One region of the Nocardioides sp. W7 genome, then DNA from elsewhere that is predicted to be linked to it. Evidence: riboswitches for the same ligand, from Rfam matches in the RefSeq annotation. Region 1 holds a riboswitch; each other region holds the start of a gene.
What was found. Region 1 has a riboswitch for cobalamin ahead of MUB56_RS11790 (hypothetical protein). Riboswitches for the same ligand answer to the same signal wherever they lie in the genome.
Positions count from the first base shown of each region.

Region 1 (4,566 bases):
TCGCGGCGGCCCGCCAGGGCGCGGCCGGCGACCTGTCCGGCCTGAAGGTCGGCGTGATCACCGAGCTCTCGGGCGACGGCTACCAGGCCGGGGTGCTCGCGCGCTTCCAGGAGTCGGTCGACCTGCTGGTCGAGGCCGGTGCCGAGGTCGTCGAGGTGTCCTGCCCGAACTTCGTGCACGCGCTGGCGACGTACTACCTGATCATGCCGTGCGAGGCGTCCTCCAACCTCGCCAAGTTCGACGCCATGCGCTACGGCCTGCGGGTGCTGCCCGAGGGCATCGACAACCCGAGCGCCGAGGACGTCATGCGGGCCTCCCGGGACGCGGGCTTCGGCGACGAGGTCAAGCGCCGGGTCATCCTCGGCACCTACGCGCTGTCCAGCGGCTACTACGACGCCTACTACGGGACCGCCCAGAAGGTCCGCACGCTCATCTCGCGCGACTTCGAGGCGGCCTTCGAGCAGGTCGACGTGCTGGTCTCGCCGACGGCGCCGACGACCGCGTTCAAGCTGGGGGAGAAGCTGGACGATCCGATCGCGATGTACCTCAACGACCTCGCGACCATCCCGGCCAACCTCGCGGGCGTGCCCGGCATCTCGCTGCCGTCCGGCCTCGCGGACGAGGACGGCCTCCCGGCCGGCTTCCAGATCCTGGCACCCGCACTCGCCGACGACCGGCTCTACCGGGTCGGCGCCGCGCTGGAGGCCGCTCTCGAGGCCCAGTGGGGCGCGCCCCTGCTGAGCAAGGCCCCCGCCCTGGACGGAGAAAACTGATGACCGACACCCTCGTCGCCTTCGACGACGTGCTGTCGTCGTACGACCCGGCTCTCGGGCTCGAGGTCCACGTCGAGCTGAACACCAACACCAAGATGTTCTGCGGCTGCCCGGCGGTCTTCGGCGGCGAGCCGAACACCCAGGTCTGCCCGACCTGCCTGGGCCTGCCCGGCGCGATGCCGGTCGTCAACCGCAAGGCCGTCGAGTCGGCGATCCGGATCGGCCTGGCGCTGAACTGCGAGATCGCCGAGTGGTGCCGGTTCGCGCGGAAGAACTACTTCTACCCGGACATGCCGAAGAACTTCCAGACCTCGCAGTACGACGAGCCGATCTGCTTCGAGGGCTGGATGGACGTCGACGTCGACGGCGAGACGTTCCGCGTCGAGATCGAGCGCGCCCACATGGAGGAGGACACCGGCAAGTCGCTGCACGTCGGTGGGGCCACCGGGCGGATCCACGGCGCCGACTACTCGCTGGTCGACTACAACCGGGCCGGCATCCCCCTGATCGAGATCGTCACCAAGCCGATCATGGGCGCCGGGGCGAAGGCACCGGCCGTGGCCCGCGCCTACGTCAGCCAGCTGCGCGACCTGATCCTCGCGCTCGGCGTCTCCGAGGCCCGGATGGACCAGGGCAACCTGCGCGCCGACGTCAACCTGTCGCTGGCCCCGAAGGGCACCGGCAGCCTCGGCACCCGCACCGAGACCAAGAACGTCAACTCGTTCCGCTCGGTCGAGCGCGCGGTCCGCTACGAGATGCAGCGGCACGCCGCGATCCTCGACCGCGGGGAGGCGATCTTCCAGGAGACCCGGCACTGGCACGAGGACACCGGGGTGACCACCAGCGGCCGCCCCAAGTCCGACGCCGACGACTACCGCTACTTCCCCGAGCCCGACCTGGTGCCGGTGGCGCCGAGTCGCGAGTGGGTCGACGAGCTGCGCGGCACCCTGCCCGAGAACCCGGTCGAGCGCCGGGCCCGGCTGCAGGCCGACTGGGGCTACACCGACCTGGAGATGCGCGACGTGGTGGCCTCGGGCCTGCTCGTCCCGATCGAGGAGACGGTCACGGCCGGTGCGTCCGCACAGGCCGCCCGCAAGTGGTGGATCGCCGAGCTGACCCGCCGGGCCAACGACGCGGGCGTCGACGTGGTCGACCTCGGGGTCAGCCCCGTCCAGGTGGCCGCCGTCCAGGCCCTGGTCGACGCCGGGACCCTCAACGACAAGCTGGCCCGCCAGGTCTTCGACGGCCTGATCGCCGGCGAGGGCACCCCCGAGGAGATCGTCGCCGCCCGCGGGCTGGCCGTGGTCTCCGACGACGGCGCGCTCGGTGCCGCTGTCGACGCCGCGATCGCCGCCAACCCCGACGTCGCCGACAAGATCCGCGACGGCAAGGTCGCCGCCGCCGGTGCGCTGATCGGTGCGGTGATGAAGGAGATGCGCGGGCAGGCCGACGCCGCCCGGGTGCGTGAGCTGATCCTGGAGAAGCTCGCCTGATCTGAGTGACGGACGTCATGCGGACGGAGCCAGCGGGTGCTCCGTCCGCATGACGTCCCGCGCGGGCTGCGGAGTTATGGTGCTCGGACACATCCATCAACGCCCGCAGCAGGGGAAGCCGGTCGAATTCCGGCGCTGACCCGCAACCGTGGGTCGGGCGGTACGACGTACCGCCCGACGAGCCGGAGCACCTGTCGCGATGCGTCCTGATCACATCGCTGTCGAGGAACGCAGCGGGTGGCCGAACCGGCATCCGCCGTTTCCCGCCCGCTGTCGCAGCGGGAAGGAACCATGAACATCTCCGTACGACGCGCGGTCGGCCTGTTGGCCGCCCCCGCCCTGGCGGTCTCCGCCATCGTCGCCGTCTCAGCTCCCGCGGCCCAGGCCGGACCCGTCCCGGCCCCGGCCGGGGCCGACCGGTCGCCGGCGGCCGCCGGCGCCGCGTACCTCGCCTCGCAGCCGGGCCCGGACGGCCTGATCAAGTCCTGGTACATCTGGCCGGAGAACACGCCGCCCCAGAGCTCGATCGACTACGGCCTGACGATCGACGCGGCGTACGCGCTCGACGCGGTCGGCGGCCAGCCGGCGAAGCTCACCGCGCTGACGGACGCGCTCCAGGGCGCCATCGGCAGCTACGCGACGGGTGGTGGGTCGCGGGCCAAGCTCGCGTCGTACCTGCTCGCCCAGGGGCGCAGCGGCTCCGCCATCGACGGCCTGGTCACCGCCCTGGAGGGGAACATCTCCGAGGACACCGGCATCGTCGGCCGGCTGGTCGACCCGGACCCCTACGACTACAACAGCCCGCTGACCCAGGCGTACGCCGTCGCGGCCCTCGACCTCGCGGGCTCCGACGAGGCCGACGAGGCGTTGGACTTCCTGCTCGGCCAGCAGTGCGAGGCGGGCTTCGTCCAGGAGTACTTCCCGGCCAAGGACGCCGCCGACCAGACCTGCGACGGTGCGGCTGCGCCGGTCGCGAGCGTCGACACCACCGCGCTGACCGTGCTCATGCTGCAGGGCCAGAAGGGCGAGACCGCCACTGAGCTGGCGGAGGCGACCTCGTGGCTCGCCTCGCAGCAGGCGGCCGACGGCTCGTGGGGCGCCAACGCCAACAGCACCGGCCTCGCCGGCTGGGCGCTCGGCGTCTCCGGCAACACCGCCGCGGCAGCGAAGGCAGCCGGATGGGTCCGGGCCCACCAGCTCGCCAACGCCGGCTCCTGCGCGCCGTACGCCGCCCAGGACGCCGGCGCCGTGACGCTGGACGACCTCGGCTACGCCAACGCCGCGTCGGGCGCGCTCGACCAGGTCGACACCAGCGTCGCGACCCGGGCCACGACCCAGGCGCTGCCCGCGCTGCTCTGGGCGCCGGGCGGTGCCGCGGCCGGCGACACGGCCGTGACGGCCACGACGAAGCTGGTCCGGGCCGGCTCGACCCAGACCGTCGGCCTGCGGGGCGCACCGGGCGACACGCTGTGCGTGAGCGCCAACGGCACGAGCACCCGGGTGCTGCTGCCCGCATCGGGCACAGCCAGCACGTCGGTGAAGCTGTCCACCAGGACGCGCAAGACGTCCGTGTCGGTCGTCGACGCAGGCGGCGAGACAGACGCCGTCGCGATCACCGGACTCGGTGCGAAGAGGGTCCTGTTCTCCGTCGGGAAGAAGGCCCACCGGGGCAAGAAGGTCGTCGTCAAGGTCCGCGGCCTCGCCAAGGGGGAGTCCGTGGTCGTCACGTTCCGCGGGGTGAAGGTCGCCCAGGGCAAGGCGAACGCCCAGGGCAAGAAGACCCTGCGGTTCAAGGCCACCAAGGTCGGCCGAGCCAAGGTGCTCGTGCGGGGTCAGTTCAAGAACCGCAGGAACAGCAAGGTCATCACGGTCACCCGATGAACCTCCGACTCGTACGCCGGCTCGCCGCCGCGGTCGCCCTGACCGCGGCGGCGGGTCCCGGTCTGGTCCTGGCCACCGGTGCCGCCCCCGCGGCGGCGGCCACCTGCAGCACGGCGTCGGGGGTGAGCGTCCTCGTCGACTTCAAGGAGCTCGGCGGCGGGATCCAGGGCAGCTGCGTGCCGGACGGTGCCGGCCAGCGGGCATCGGCGCTGTTGCCGGCGGCGGGCTTCCCGCTCACCTACGTCCAGACCGAGCCGGGGTTCGTCTGCCGGGTGTCGGGCAAGCCCGCGCAGGACCCGTGCGTGGACACGCCGCCGAACGACGCCTACTGGGGCCTGTGGTGGTCCGACGGCAAGAGCGGCAGCTGGAACTACGCGAACTACGGCGCCTCCGCGCTGAAGGTTCCCGCGGGCTCCTCC
Region 1 is NZ_CP095078.1:2,480,943-2,485,508, forward strand. Features, by position in the region: gene gatA (Asp-tRNA(Asn)/Glu-tRNA(Gln) amidotransferase subunit GatA) at 1-773, shown strand, start outside; gene gatB (Asp-tRNA(Asn)/Glu-tRNA(Gln) amidotransferase subunit GatB) at 773-2,266, shown strand; cobalamin riboswitch at 2,327-2,480, shown strand; gene MUB56_RS11790 (hypothetical protein) at 2,558-4,147, shown strand; gene MUB56_RS11795 (hypothetical protein) at 4,144-4,566, shown strand, end outside.

Region 2 (4,566 bases), 860 kb from region 1:
CGTCGACCTCGGCGACCGGTCGCCACTGCTGCTCGGGCATCGAGGCGCGCTCGACGTACAGGGCGTGGTCGAGCCGGCCCGCGGCGGCCAGCGCCCGTCGTACGGCGGGGAAGGTCCGCCCCAGCTTCATGATGATCGCGCCGTCGGTGTCTGCGAGCCGCCGCGCGAGCTCGGGCTCCGGGAGGGTGCCGGGCAGCACGGTGAGGACGTCGGTCTGGCGCACCAGCGGGCTCGCGACCGCGGCCGCGGCAGCCAGGAACGCGGGGACGCCCGGGACGATCTCGGTCTCGTAGCGCTCGGCGAGCCGGTCGTGCATGTACATGTAGGAGCCGTAGAAGAGCGGGTCGCCCTCGGCCAGCAGGACCACGTTCCGCCCTGCGTCGAGATGGGCGGCGAGTCGGTCTGCGGCCTCCTCGTAGAAGGCAGCCATCGCACCCGCGTACCCGCCGGGGTGGTCCGTGGCGCCGGTCGTGACGGGGTAGGTCAGCTGCTCCTCGAGCACGCCGTCCGGGATGAGCTCAGCGGCGATCCGGCGTGCGTTCGACTGCCGGCCCGCGGCCGCGTGGAACGCGACCACGTCGGCCTGCTGGATCAGCCGGGCGGCCTTCCGGGTGATCAGCTCCGGGTCGCCCGGGCCGACCCCGACACCGGCGAAGCGGCCGTGCGTGCCTCTCCTGGTCACTCCTCCTCCTGGGCCAGCGCGTTGAGCGCCGACGACGTCATCGCCGAGCCGCCCCGGCGACCGCGCACGGTCACGAAGGGGATGTCGATGCCGTGCACCGTGGCCAGGTCGACGAGGGCCTGCTTGGACTCCGCGGCGCCGATGAAACCCACCGGACAGCCGACGATGGCCGCCGGGCGGGGCGCGCCGTCGATGAGCATCTCCAACAGGTGGAACAGCGCGGTCGGGGCGTTGCCGATCGCGATCACGGCACCGGCGAGGCGCGGCTCCCACAGCGAGACCGCGGCGGCGGTGCGGGTGGTCCCCCAGGCAGCGGCCAGGCCGGGGACCTGCGGCTCGTTGAGCGTGCAGAGCACCTCGTTGTCGGCGGGCAGCCTGCCGCGGGTCACGCCCTTGACGACCATGGTGGCATCGCACAGGATCGGCGCCCCCGCTTCCAGCGCGGCCCGCGCCGTGGGGACGAGCCGGGGGTCGATGACGAGGTCCTCGGTCAGGTCGACCTGGCCGCTGCCGTGGATCATCCGGACCGCGACCTTCTCGGCGGTGGCGGGCACCCGGGACAGGTCGGCCTCCCGGCGGATGGTGGCGAAGGAGTCCAGGTAGATCGCCGGACCGCGGTCGACGTACGGGTAGTGCCGCTCGGGGCGGCGCGGCTCGGTCATCGGTTCTCCTCGGGAATCAGGACGCCACGCCAGGGCGTGACGACGAGCTCGGACGCGGTGGTGCAGAGCCGCTCGACGGCCCGGCGGTCGAACCCGGCCTCGGGCACGGACTCGTGGACGCCGCCCGGCACCGGCCCGTAGCCGAGCGGCGGTGCGGGGTGCGGCAGGTGCCGCTCGGGCGCGTGCGGGGCGAGCAGGGGTACGGCGAGCTCCGTGACGTGCCACGGCGCCCCGCCGCCGTCACCGCGCACCTCGAGGAAGCGGAGCGCGAGGTCGGCCAGGACCCGTGGCGCCTCGTGGAGGTCGACCACCGGCCCCCAACCGGCGCCCACCCGAAGCTGGGCACGAGCACCGTCCAGGGCGACCAGTCCCAGGTCGCAGGTCCGCGACAGCAGGTCCCCACGGCCGTCGTCGAGCACGAACAGGAACCGGCCGGGCAGACCGCCGAGCCGCGGGGCCCCGCAGAGCTCGGCGTCGAGCGCATCGACGATCGGGCGGACGTCGGTCCGGCCGCCGACCAGGCCGCTCTGCGGCGAGGCCATCACGTTGCGAGCCAGGTCGTGGGTCCGGCTCGGGAGCAGCCCGGTGGCCTCCAGGTCCTCCAGCACCACCTCGGGCAGGCGCTCGCTGCCGGCCGCGCGCGGCAGCGCCCGGATCTGGAGGTTGCTGCGTCCGGTCACGTGCACGCGACCGTCGCCGTACCTCTCCGCGACCGCGACGAGGGCCCGCAGCGAGTCGGCGCGCAGCCGCCCGCCCGGGAGCCTGAGCCGGACGAGGAGGCCGTCAGCGGCAGGCCAGGGTCGGAGCGCGCCAGGGCATCGGTCTGGTCGAAACCGGTTCACCGGGAGTCACCTTGTTCGGAGTCCGGGCCCGTACGCGGGACCCACCATGACCCGACGACGGGCGTCGTCAGGGCCAGCAGGTCTTCGGACTCGGATCATCCGGGCGAGGACGCCTTCCCAGGGCTGATGCCCCAGTGGCTGCCGTTGCCGGCGTGTCCTGCCCGTCCCCTCACCGCTGCGCGTCAGTCCCGGATTCGCACCGGGTTCCCTGACTCCCATGGGGAGTACGACTGGCTGCTCGGAGCGTACCCCGGCAGTTCGGCGGCCGACACGAAGGCCCGAACCCGACCTGAACGCGATGACTCACCCACGGGTTTCGGTGATGCCGCGGCGAGGTGCGTGACAGACCTGTCGGTCAAGCCATTCTCGGTACGACGGTGAGGTTCAGCTCGGAACCTTGTCGAGGAAGCCGTGCACTGAGTCGATGCGCCCGTCGGGATCGACGACGACGACGTCGAACCCGATGACCAGCGGCTCGGCCTGCGGATCCGCGTCGACGGGGCCGAGCCCCCAGCGGAAGCGGGCCTGGTCGTGGTGGGCGTCGACGTCACCGACGCGGCTGAACACGAAGCCGGGGAACTGCGTCTGGACGGCCTCGATCGTGGCCTCGAGCTGGTCTCGACCGCGGGCGACGACAAGTGGGTCGACGTAGAGCGGCTCGGCGCTCCAGTGCTCTTCGATCAGAGACCGGCGGGCCTCGGGGTCGGTCTCGTTCCAGGTGTTCAGGTAGTTCTCGATCAGGGCGGTCACGGTGTAGTCCTTCGCTCCAGTGGATGGGTGGTGGCAAGAGCGTGGCGGCCGAGAATCGGCTGGTCGATTCCCTCGCAGGTCATGAGGGCCCCATGACGTCTGGGGTAATCGCGCCGCCTCCGAGGGGTGACTACCTTGAGCGCGTGAGCATCACCGCTACGACCACCCGCCCGGTCGGACAGCTGATACGTGACTGGCGAGAGCGACGCCGGCTCAGTCAGCTGGAGCTCTCGGTCAGGGCCGACATCTCCACGCGCCACCTGAGCTTCGTCGAGACCGGGCGTTCCAAGCCGACGCCGCAGATGATTCTCAGGCTGACCGAGCACCTCGATGTGCCGCTCCGAGAGCGCAATGAACTGCTTCTCGCGGGTGGATTCGCGCCGGTGTACCCGCGACACGAACTGGACGCGCCCGAGCTTGCCAGCATCCAGGCCGCCCTGCGGCACGTGCTCGACGGCCACGATCCGTTTCCAGCGCTGGTCATCGACCGCTACTGGGATCTGCTCGACGCCAACTCTGCGGTCTCGATGCTCACTGCCGGATGCGCGGCGCATCTGCTGGAACCGCCGGTCAACGTGTTGCGGCTGAGCTTGCACCCCGAGGGAATGGCGCCGCGCATCCTCAATCTCGGCCAATGGCGTGCCCACGTCCTGGAACAGCTACGCCGGCGTTCCGAACAGACTGCCGATCCGCGCCTGGTCAGCCTGCACGCCGAGCTGCTGGCGATGCCGGGTGGAGTGGACCATACGCCTCCCACCTCGGTCGTCGTACCACTGCGGATCAGGAACGGGGACGGCGAACTGGCGTTCTTCTCGGTCACTTCGTACGTTCAGACCGCCGCCGACGTCACAGTGGAGGAGTTGGCGATCGAGTCCTTCTACCCAGCCGACGCCGCAACGGCCCGAGCCTTGCACGGCCGTACCTGACGTCGAGCGGGATCTCGACGACGCCGTCACCGAGGAGCCAGACCGACACCTCGGTCACCGCGAGCGGAGGGCCGTGGCGATCTGTCCCATGACGTCGACGACCTCGACAGCGTCGTGGATGGGGTGGAGGGGGACGTGGTCGGCGCCGGCGTCGAGGTGCCGATCGACCTCGGCGGCGATCGCGTCCGGTGTCCCTTGGGCGACCATGGCATCGAGGAGACGCTCGCTGCCGCCTGCTACGAAGTCAGCGTCCTCGAACCCGAGTCGACGGAAGTTGTTGAGATAGTTCTGCATCCCCATGTCGAGGTAGATGGCCAGGCCCTCACGAGCACGACGCAGACCTTCCCCGCGGTCGGAGACCAGCGCCACCTTGTGCTCGGGCGCCAGCAGAGGACCCTCGCCGAGGGTTGAGCGTGCGGACCGGGTGTAGTCGGGGTTCACCAGGTACGGATGGGCGCCAGCGGCCCGCTCCGCGGACAGCCGGAGCATCCGCGGCCCGAGCGCGGCGAGGACGCGCCGGTCGACGGGGACCCCTTCGCGGTCCAGCACATCGAGGTAGTCGTTCATGGCCTGGTACGGCTTGACGGCCTGCGCACCGTTGGCCTCGCGGTGACCGGCGCCGATCCCGAGCAGGAACCGACCGGGAGCCTGGTTCTCGAGGCGGTGGTACGCCGCGGCGGTGGCCTGGGCGTCCGAGGTCCAGA
Region 2 is NZ_CP095078.1:3,342,879-3,347,444, reverse strand. Features, by position in the region: gene MUB56_RS15875 (precorrin-2 C(20)-methyltransferase) at 1-682, opposite strand, end outside; gene MUB56_RS15870 (precorrin-8X methylmutase) at 679-1,344, opposite strand; gene MUB56_RS15865 (nitrite reductase) at 1,341-2,186, opposite strand; cobalamin riboswitch at 2,244-2,436, opposite strand; gene MUB56_RS15860 (nuclear transport factor 2 family protein) at 2,571-2,936, opposite strand; gene MUB56_RS15855 (helix-turn-helix transcriptional regulator) at 3,080-3,862, shown strand; gene MUB56_RS15850 (TIGR03620 family F420-dependent LLM class oxidoreductase) at 3,917-4,566, opposite strand, start outside.
Region 2: it holds a riboswitch for cobalamin, as region 1 does, so the genes downstream of both, MUB56_RS15865 (nitrite reductase) here and MUB56_RS11790 (hypothetical protein) in region 1, are expected to answer to the same signal.

Region 3 (4,566 bases), 870 kb from region 1:
CACGTCGTCGAGGTCGACCCAGCCCCAGGCGATCGGATAGGTGAACTCGTCGAGCACGTAGAGCTGGTGGGTCTCCGCGGCCAGCCGGCGCTTGATCTCCTGCCACCCCCCGGCGGCGGCCCGGGCGTGGTCCTCGGCGTCGCCGTGCTTCTTGGTCCACGACCAGCCGGCGCCCATCTTGTGCCACTCGACCGGTCCGCCCTCGCCGGTCTGGGTGTGCAGCTCCCCGAGGCGCTCGAGCACGGTCTGCTCACCGATGCGCCACTTGGCGGACTTCACGAACTGGAAGACCCCGATGTTCCACCCCTGGTTCCAGCCGCGCAGTGCGAGGCCGAAGGCGGCGGTGGACTTCCCCTTGCCGTCGCCGGTGTGGACCATCAGCAGCGGCCGGTTGCGGCGCTGGCGGGTGCTGAGACCGTCGTCGGGCACGGTCAGCGGTTGTCCCTGAGGCATCAGCGGGTCTCCTCGACGAGTTCGGTGGCGGGGGTGGGGACGGCGAAGCGGGCGACGTCGCCGATCACCGTGACGGCGGGCGGGGCGAGGCCGGCGGCGACGTCGGCGATCCGGGCCAGGCACGCCGTCCGCACGACCTGGTCGGGGTGGCCACCGCGCGCGATCACCGCGGCGGGGGTCTCGGGCGAGAGACCGTGGGCGAGGAGCTCGGCCGCGATGCACGACAGGTTGGCGACGCCCATGAGCACCACCAGCGTGGTGCCGGTCGCAGCCAGGGCGGCGTAGTCGAGGGTGCAGGTGGGGTGCCCGGGCGGCACGTGGCCGGAGACCACGCTGAAGCCGTGCACGATGCCGCGGTGGGTGACCGGGATCCCGGCGAGGGCGGGTACGGCGACCGCGGAGCTGACCCCGGGCAGCACCCGGGTCGGCACGCCGGCCTCGGCGCAGGCGAGCACCTCCTCCATCCCGCGACCGAAGACGAAGCCGTCGCCGCCCTTGAGCCGGACCACCCGGCGCCCGGCGCGGGCGTGGGTCACCAGCAGCTCGTTGATCCGCTCCTGCGGGGTCGTGCGTCCGCGGGGCAGCTTCGCCACGTCGAGCACCTCGGCGTCGGGTCGGGCCCAGGCCAGGGCGCCCTGAGGGGCGAGGTGGTCGACGAGCAGGACGTCGGCCTGCTCCACGGCGGCGCGTCCGGCGACGGTCATCAGGCCCGGGTCCCCGGGTCCGCCGGCCACCAGGGTCACGGTTCCCGGGCGCAGCGGGGTCAGCGTGCCCATCAGGCGACGCGGCCGGTGACGACGTCGACCAGGCCGTCCGCGCTGACCTGCGCCATCGGCAGGTGCTCGGCGCGCAGGTGACCGGCGAGGGTACGGGCCAGCCCCAGCCGGAGCGGCCCCTGCTCGCAGTCGATGACCACGCTGGGCACGCCGAGGGTGGCGAGGTGGGCGGCGGCGAGCTGCGAGCGGACCACCGGGTCGGGTCCGGCGGTGGCCCGGCCGTCGGTGACGACCAGCAGCAGCGGTCGCACCCGCGCGTCACGGAGCCGTTCACGGCGCAGCACCCGTCCTGCTTCGAGGAGGCCCTCGGCGAGGGGGGTCCGGCCGCCCGACGGCAGGTCGTCGAGCAGGGCGGCGGCGACGTCGACGGAGCCGGTCGGCGGCAGCAGCAGGCTCGCGCCGGCCCCCCGGAAGCCGACCATGGCGACCTTGTCGCGGCGCCGATAGGCGTCGGTGAGCAGGGAGAGTACGGCGGTCTTGACCTGGACCATCCGGCGACGGGCCGCCATCGATCCGGAGGCGTCGACGCAGAACAGCAGCAGGTTGGCCTCCCGGCCCTCCCGGACGGCGGTGCGCAGGTCGGCCGGGGCGAGCCGGATCCGGCCGCCGTCGGCACCGCTCCCCTGGCGGGCCGAGCGCTCGGCCGCTGCCCGCAGGGTCTCCACCAGGTGCAGTGACCCGCGTGCGGTGCCGCTGCCGATCCGGCGCCCGCTGCTGCCCAGGGCCCGGCTGCGCCGCCCGGGGCTGCCCTGGCCGACGCCGTCGACGGTGAGCAGCCGCGGGCGGTACACCGTCTCCGCGCTGGCCGCCGTCGTTCGTCCGTCGCTGTCAGGTGCGGGCGGAGCCGACGGAGGGGTGCGCTCAGCATCCGCGGGGTCGGCCGGGTCGGCGTCGACATCGACGGGGGCGGCGTCGACGGAGGACTCCGCCGCTGCCTCGTCGGGCGCGGTCGCCGAAGGACCGGACTCGTCCGCGGACCCCGGCCCCTCGGAGGCCGCCGCGTCGTCGGAGTCGGAGTCGGAGTCGGAGTCCGGTGCGGGGTCGGAGTCCGGTGCGGGGTCGGGCGGATCCGGCAGCTCGTCGTCGCCCAGGACCCGGGCGAGCAGGTCCTCGTCGAGGCCCGGGGCGTCGAACGGGCTGCGCCGGCGCCGGTGCGGCAGGGCCAGCAGCGCGGCGGCACGGATGTCGGCCAGGGTGACCCGCTCGCGCCCGGCCCAGGCGGCGTGGGCGACCGCGGTACGGGCGGTGACGATGTCGGCGCGGAGGCCGTCGACCTCGAACGCGGCGCACACCTCCGCGACCTTCAGCAGCGCCGCGTCGGTGAGCTCGACGTGGTCGAGGCGGGCCCGGGCGCCGGCGATCCGGACCCGCAGCGACTCCTGCCGCTCGGCGAAGGTCGCGACGAAGGCGTCGGGATCCTGGTCGAAGGCCATCCGGCGGCGGACGACCTCCATCCGCAACGCGGGCTCCCGGGGAGCGGCGACCTCGACCGTGAGCCCGAACCGGTCGAGCAGCTGCGGGCGGAGCTCACCCTCCTCGGGGTTCATGGTGCCGATCAGCACGAACCGGGCACCGTGCTGCAGGGAGACCCCGTCCCGCTCGATGGAGACCGTGCCCGTGGCGGCGGCGTCGAGCAGCAGGTCGACCAGGTGGTCGTGGAGCAGGTTGACCTCGTCGACGTAGAGCACTCCGCGGTGGGCCCGGGCCAGCAGGCCGGGCTCGAACTCGACGGCACCGGAGGTCAGCGCCTTCTCCAGGTGCAGGGAGCCGAGCAGCCGGTCCTCCGTGGCGCCGACCGGCAGCTCGACGAGCCGGACCGGCCGGGCGACCCGGGTAGCTGCGGTGAAGGGTCCGTCCGGCGATAGGGCCGTGGACTCGGCCGGGTCGACCGAGTACCGGTCGCCGTCGTACACCTCGATCCACGGGAGTACGTCGGCCAGTCCGCGGACGGTGGTCGACTTCGCGGTGCCCTTGTCACCGCGGACGAGCACCCCGCCGATCTGCGGGCTGATCGCGGTCAGGACCAGCGCGAGGCCCATCGCGTCGAGGCCCGGAGAGTCGGTAGCCGGCTCGGTCGCGGGGTCGTGGGCGCAGCCGACGACGGCAGAAAATGGGTACTTCGTAGGCACGTGAGGCTCCCGCTCGCTTGGCCATGGAGGTGGCGACGCGAGGCCGGTCTTCGGACTTGCCGAATCACTCCTGGCGGAGTGCTCGGTTCACCGCAGCGGGCCTGTGCCGGACTCTCACCGGCTTCCCAGATTCTCCCCGTTGACCGTCCCCACCGCAGGGCGATGGTTGGGGCGCAGGGGCACCTCACGTGTTGCGAGGACGATAGCGTCCCGTCCGTGCCCGCCCCGCCAGACCCCCGCGACGCCTGCCGAATGACGGTGGTGGGCGTCGGTGCCGACGGCCGACTCGACGAGGCGGCCGCGGCCCTGGTCCGGGACGCCGAGGTGCTGCTCGGCGGGCGCCGGCACCTGGACGGCGTCCCTGTCGTGGCCGGCCAGGAGCGCGTGGCCTGGCCCTCGCCGCTGGCCGAAGGTCTGCCGGCCCTGCTGGAGCGGGTGGGTGGTCGACGGGTGGTGGCGCTGGCCTCCGGGGACCCGATGGTCTCCGGGATCGGCAGCACCATGGTCCGGCTCCTCGGCGCGTCGGCGGTGCGGGTGCTGCCCGCGGTGTCGTCGATCTCGCTGGCCCGGGCCCGGATGGGCTGGTCGGCCGAGGAGTCCGCCGCGGTCACGCTGGTCGGGCGCCACGAGGCCCGGCTGCTGCGTGAGCTGGCCCCGGGCCGCCGGCTGCTGCTGCTGACCTCCGGGCGCTCCTCCCCCGCGGCCGTCGCCGTACTCCTGGCCGAGGCCGGGTGCCCGGATGCCGTCGTCACCCTGCTCGGCGATCTCGGCACCGACCGGGAGGTCCGGGTGTCGCGGACCGCGACCGGGTGGCTGGACGTGGCCGACGAGGACGTGCCCGCCCTGCACGTGCTGGCCGTCGAGCTGCCCGCGGCGCTGGCGACCTGGCACTCGTCGTGGGTCGCGGGGTTGCCCGACGACGCCTTCGAGAACGACGGCCAGCTCACCAGGCGCGACCTGCGCTCCGCCGCGCTGGCCCGGCTCCGGCCCGCACCGGGCCAGCACCTGTGGGACGTGGGCGCCGGCGCGGGCTCGGTCGGCATCGAGTGGATGCGCGCGCACGCGACCTGCCGCAGCACCGCGGTCGAGGCCGACCCGGCCCGCGCCTCCCGGATCAGCAGGAACGCCGTGGGACTGGGCGTTCCCGACCTCACCGTCGTCACCGGCCGGGCGCCCGACGCGCTCCGCGGCCTCCCCGCCCCCGACGC
Region 3 is NZ_CP095078.1:3,349,304-3,353,869, reverse strand. Features, by position in the region: gene cobO (cob(I)yrinic acid a,c-diamide adenosyltransferase) at 1-453, opposite strand, end outside; gene cobA (uroporphyrinogen-III C-methyltransferase) at 453-1,229, opposite strand; gene MUB56_RS15890 (VWA domain-containing protein) at 1,229-3,268, opposite strand; cobalamin riboswitch at 3,382-3,530, opposite strand; gene cbiE (precorrin-6y C5,15-methyltransferase (decarboxylating) subunit CbiE) at 3,575-4,566, shown strand, end outside.
Region 3: it holds a riboswitch for cobalamin, as region 1 does, so the genes downstream of both, MUB56_RS15890 (VWA domain-containing protein) here and MUB56_RS11790 (hypothetical protein) in region 1, are expected to answer to the same signal.

Region 4 (4,566 bases), 890 kb from region 1:
AGTCCAGACCTGGTCCTGATAGACGAGCACCGAAACGCACTCGTCTGCCGCAAGTCGTGCACCCGACAAGGTGCGTACTTCGCCGCCTAACGGCTGAGCGTCGCCTCCACGTCGATCCCGGTGAGCTTCATGGGATTGCGGACGGCGTAGATCCGGGTGATCCGTCGGTCCTCGACGACGAACGTGATCGCCGTGTCGTGGCCGTCCTCCAGCCCGACGATCATGGCGCCGGGCGCTCCGTTGAGCAGGGTCGGCAGGACCGTCGCACCGGCTCCGAACTTCGGGAACGTGCGCAACAGGTTCGCCACCTTCTTCGCCCCCGTGACGGGTTGGGTGATCGCCTGGGCGACGCCTCCGCCGTCCGCCACGAGAACCACGTCCGGGGCGAGAGCATCCAGCAAGCCCTGCAGGTCACCGCCGGTCACCGCGGCGAGGAACCGCTCGACGACCTCCTGCTGCTCGTTGCGGCTCACCTCCCTCCGGGGGCGCCGGGCCGCGACGTGCTCGCGGGCCCGATGGGCGATCTGACGTACGGCGGCCGCGGACTTGTCGACCGCCTCCGCGATCTCGCCGTACGGCAGGTCGAACACCTCGCGCAGGACGAAGACGGCTCGCTCGGTCGGCGTCAGGGTCTCGAGGACCGTGAGCATCGCGAACGACACGCTCTCCGCCAGCTCGACGTCGTCTGCGACGTCCGGTGCCGTCAGCAGCGGTTCGGGCAGCCACTCGCCGACGTACTCCTCGCGCCGCCGGGCGTTCACCCGCAGCCGGTCCAGCGCCTTGCGGGTGACCATCCGGACCAGGAACGCACGCGGGTCGATGACCTCGGACCGGGCGGTCGAGCCGATGGCGTCCCAGCGGATCCAGGACTCCTGGACGACGTCCTCGGCGTCCACGGCCGAGCCGAGCATCTCGTAGGCGACGGTGAAGAGCAGCCCACGATGGGTGACGAACGGGTCCTGGGACACGCTCACGACCCTACGGCGGTGCGCGGGGCGAGCGGCTGGAGACCGCACGCCGCGGCGAAGCCGTCGGACTCGATGCCGAGCGCGACATTCGCGCGGGTCGTGAAGTTCGCGAACGCGATCACCGCGGTGAGCTCGACCACCGCGGAGTCGCCGAGCCGTGCGCGGAGCGAGGCGACGATCTCGTCGGTCACGGTCGGCTCCGTCTCCGTCATGGCATCGGCGTAGGCGAGCACCTCCCGCTCCAGCGACGTGAAGGCGTCGGAGTCACGCCAGCGAGGGATCTCCCGGGCCTTGGTCATGTCGAGGTTCTGGTTGTGGGCCTCGAAGTAGTTGAAGTCCAGGCACCAGGTGCAGCCGACCTTCGAGGCGACCGCCATGTGCGCGAACGACTTGAGCTGCTCGTCGCAGGCGTCCCACTTCTTGACCTTGCCCCCGACGGCGGCCAGGTCCATGAGCACCTTCTGGTTGTGCCAGTAGACGCCGATCGAGCTCGGCACCTGGCCCAGCGTCTTCCTGGCGAAGCGCTTGATCAGCGAGCCCTTGAAGCCGGTGATCTCGGCGGCGGGGATGCGGGTCGCTCCGGTCATGTCGTCCTCCTGTGGTGGTCGGTACGACATCAAGACGCCGGCGAGCGCCGATCTGTGACAACGGCGCGAGGCGCGCTCGCAGCGATCCGAGTCGTCGTCAGACTCGACGAGGCGGCAGAACGTCCGATGGTGAACGTAGGAACTCCCGTCCTCGGGAAACCACGACGTCTATCGCGGGACCGCCACGCCGACGCCCGCTACGCCCTCAGCTGCGAAGAGCCGCTCATGCGGTTTCAACGGCTGCGCCGGCCCGGTGCCCACGACGCTGGCCGAACCCAGAGGCCGGTTCGCGCTCGCGGGAGCTCGCGGTGCTCGACCGGCTGGAGCAGCTGAGCGATATCCGGTCGTGCTGCTCGCCGTCGCGAGCACAGGCATGGTCCTCCCGTAGGGTGCGGCACACGCCTTCGCCGCAGGAACCCGGTGCGATTCCGGGGCGGTTCCGCCACTGTGACCAGCCCGTGAGGGCTCGAGCCAGACACTGAGCCGAGGGTGATCCGACCGCTACACGGGGCGAGAACCCCGGAGGAGGAACCCGGCCATGGCCGCGTCCGTACGCATCTGCCTGCTCTCCACGTCCGATACCGACCTGCTCTCGGCTCGGGCCAGCGGCGCCGACTTCGCCCTGGCGAACCCGGCCCGCAGCACCGACGCCGAGCTGACCCGCTGCGTCGAGGGTGCCGACCTCGTCGTGATCCGGCTGCTCGGCTCGCCGCACGACCTGTGGCCGGGGATCGCCGAGGCGCGCGCCGCCGGCACCCCCGTCATCGTGCTGGGCGGAGAGCAGCAGCCCAGCGCGGAGCTGATGGAGCTGTCCAGCGTCCCGATCGGGATCGCCGCCGAGGGACACCGCTACCTGGCCGAGGGTGGCCCGGTGAACCTGGCCCAGCTGCACGCCTTCCTCTCCGACACCGTCCTGCTCAACGGCGAGGGCTTCGAGCCCCCCGCGGTGATCCCGACGTGGGGCTTCGCCGAACGCCGGGGCCCGGCGGATCCGAGCCGTCCGCGGATCGGCATCCTCTACTACCGGGCCCACCAGGCCAGCGGCAACACCGCCTTCGCGCACGGCCTGGCCGACGCGGTCGACGCCACCGGCGGGGCAGTCGGAGTCCCGATCTTCGCCGGCTCGCTGCGCAGCGCCCCCGACGACCTGTACGACGCCCTCGGCACCCTCGACGCCCTGGTCGTCACCGTGCTCGCCGCGGGCGGCAGCGTCCCCGCGTCGGTGAGCGCCGGCGGCGACGACGAGACCTGGGACGTCGAACGCATCGCCGCTCTCGACCTCCCGATCCTCCAGGGGCTGTGCCTGACCAGCAGCCGAGCGGAGTGGGAGGCCAACGACGACGGCGTCACCCCGCTGGACTCGGCCAACCAGATCGCGATCCCGGAGTTCGACGGCCGGATCATCACCGTCCCGTTCTCGTTCAAGGAGATCGACGCCGACGGCCTCCCCCGCTACGTCGCCGACCCCGAGCGCTGTCGCCGGGTCGCCACCCTCGCCGTCAACCACGCCCGGCTCCGGCACGTGCCCAACGGCGAGAAGAAGGTCGCGCTGGTGCTCTCGGCGTACCCGACCAAGCACGCGCGGATAGGCAACGCCGTCGGGCTGGACACCCCGGTGTCCACGATCCGGCTGCTGCGCCGGCTCCGCGACGCCGGCTACGACCTCGGCGCACCCGGCGCGGTGCCCGGGCTGGACCTGGACGACGACACCGAGGCCGGCGACGCGCTGATCCACGCGATGATCGCCGCGGGCGGGCAGGACGAGGAGTGGCTGACCTCCGACCAGCTCACCGACGCCCACGTCCGGATCAGCGCCGAGCAGTACGCCCGCTGGACCGCGGATCTGCCCGCCGGGTTGCGGGACGAGATGGTGCAGGCCTGGGGCGAGGCGCCCGGCTCGCTCTTCGTCAACGAGTACGGCGAGCTCGTGCTGGCCACCCTGGTGGCGGGCAACGTCGTGCTGCTGATCCAGCCGCCCCGTGGCTTCGGCGAGAACCCGGTCGCGATCTACCACGACCCCGACCTCGCCCCGTCCCACCACTACCTGGCCGCCTACCGGTGGCTGGAGGCTCCGGAGCCGGACGGCGGTTTCGGTGCCCACGCGGTCGTGCACCTCGGCAAGCACGGGTCGCTGGAGTGGCTGCCCGGCAAGAACGCCGCTCTGTCGGCGGCGTGCGGGACCGACGCGGTGCTCGGCAGCCTGCCGCTGTTCTACCCGTTCCTCGTCAACGACCCGGGCGAGGGAGCCCAGGCCAAGCGCCGTGCCCACGCCACCATCGTCGACCACCTGGTCCCGCCGATGGCCCGGGCCGAGTCGTACGGCGACATCGCCCGCCTGGAGCAGCTGCTCGACGAGTACGGCAACATCGCTGCGATGGACCCGGCGAAGCTGCCGGCGATCCGGGGCGAGATCTGGGCCCTGATGCGGGCCGCGGAGCTGCACCGCGACCTCGGTCTGGACGAGCGTCCGGAGGACGAAGACTTCGACGACTTCCTGCTGCACGTCGACGGGTGGCTGTGCGAGATCAAGGACGTGCAGATCCGCGACGGGCTGCACGTCCTCGGCCAGGCCCCGACCGGTGATGCGCTGGTCAACCTCGTGCTCGCGATCCTGCGCGCCTCCCAGGTCTGGGGCGGCGTCGGGCACGCCGTACCCGGGCTGCGCGCCGCCCTCGGGCTGAGTGACGGGGCGAGCACCGCCGAGGCCGACGCCTTCGAGGAGCAGGCCCGTGCCCTGGTCACCGCGCTGGCCGAGGCCAACTGGGACGCCGCCGTCGTCGACGGCCTGCACGCCGACCCGGCGGTGCGCCAGGCCCTGATCTTCGCCGCCACCGAGGTGGTCCCGCGGCTGGCCGCCACCACCGACGAGCTGGACACCCTGCTGCACGCGCTCGAGGGCGGGTACGTCGCTGCCGGGCCCTCCGGGTCTCCGCTGCGCGGCCTGGTCAACGTGCTGCCGACCGGTCGCAACTTCTACACCGTCGACCCGCGCGCGGTGCCGTCCCGGCTGG
Region 4 is NZ_CP095078.1:3,367,482-3,372,047, reverse strand. Features, by position in the region: gene MUB56_RS15970 (hypothetical protein) at 1-19, shown strand, start outside; gene MUB56_RS15965 (RNA polymerase sigma-70 factor) at 87-968, opposite strand; gene MUB56_RS15960 (carboxymuconolactone decarboxylase family protein) at 971-1,555, opposite strand; cobalamin riboswitch at 1,926-2,058, shown strand; gene cobN (cobaltochelatase subunit CobN) at 2,094-4,566, shown strand, end outside.
Region 4: it holds a riboswitch for cobalamin, as region 1 does, so the genes downstream of both, cobN (cobaltochelatase subunit CobN) here and MUB56_RS11790 (hypothetical protein) in region 1, are expected to answer to the same signal.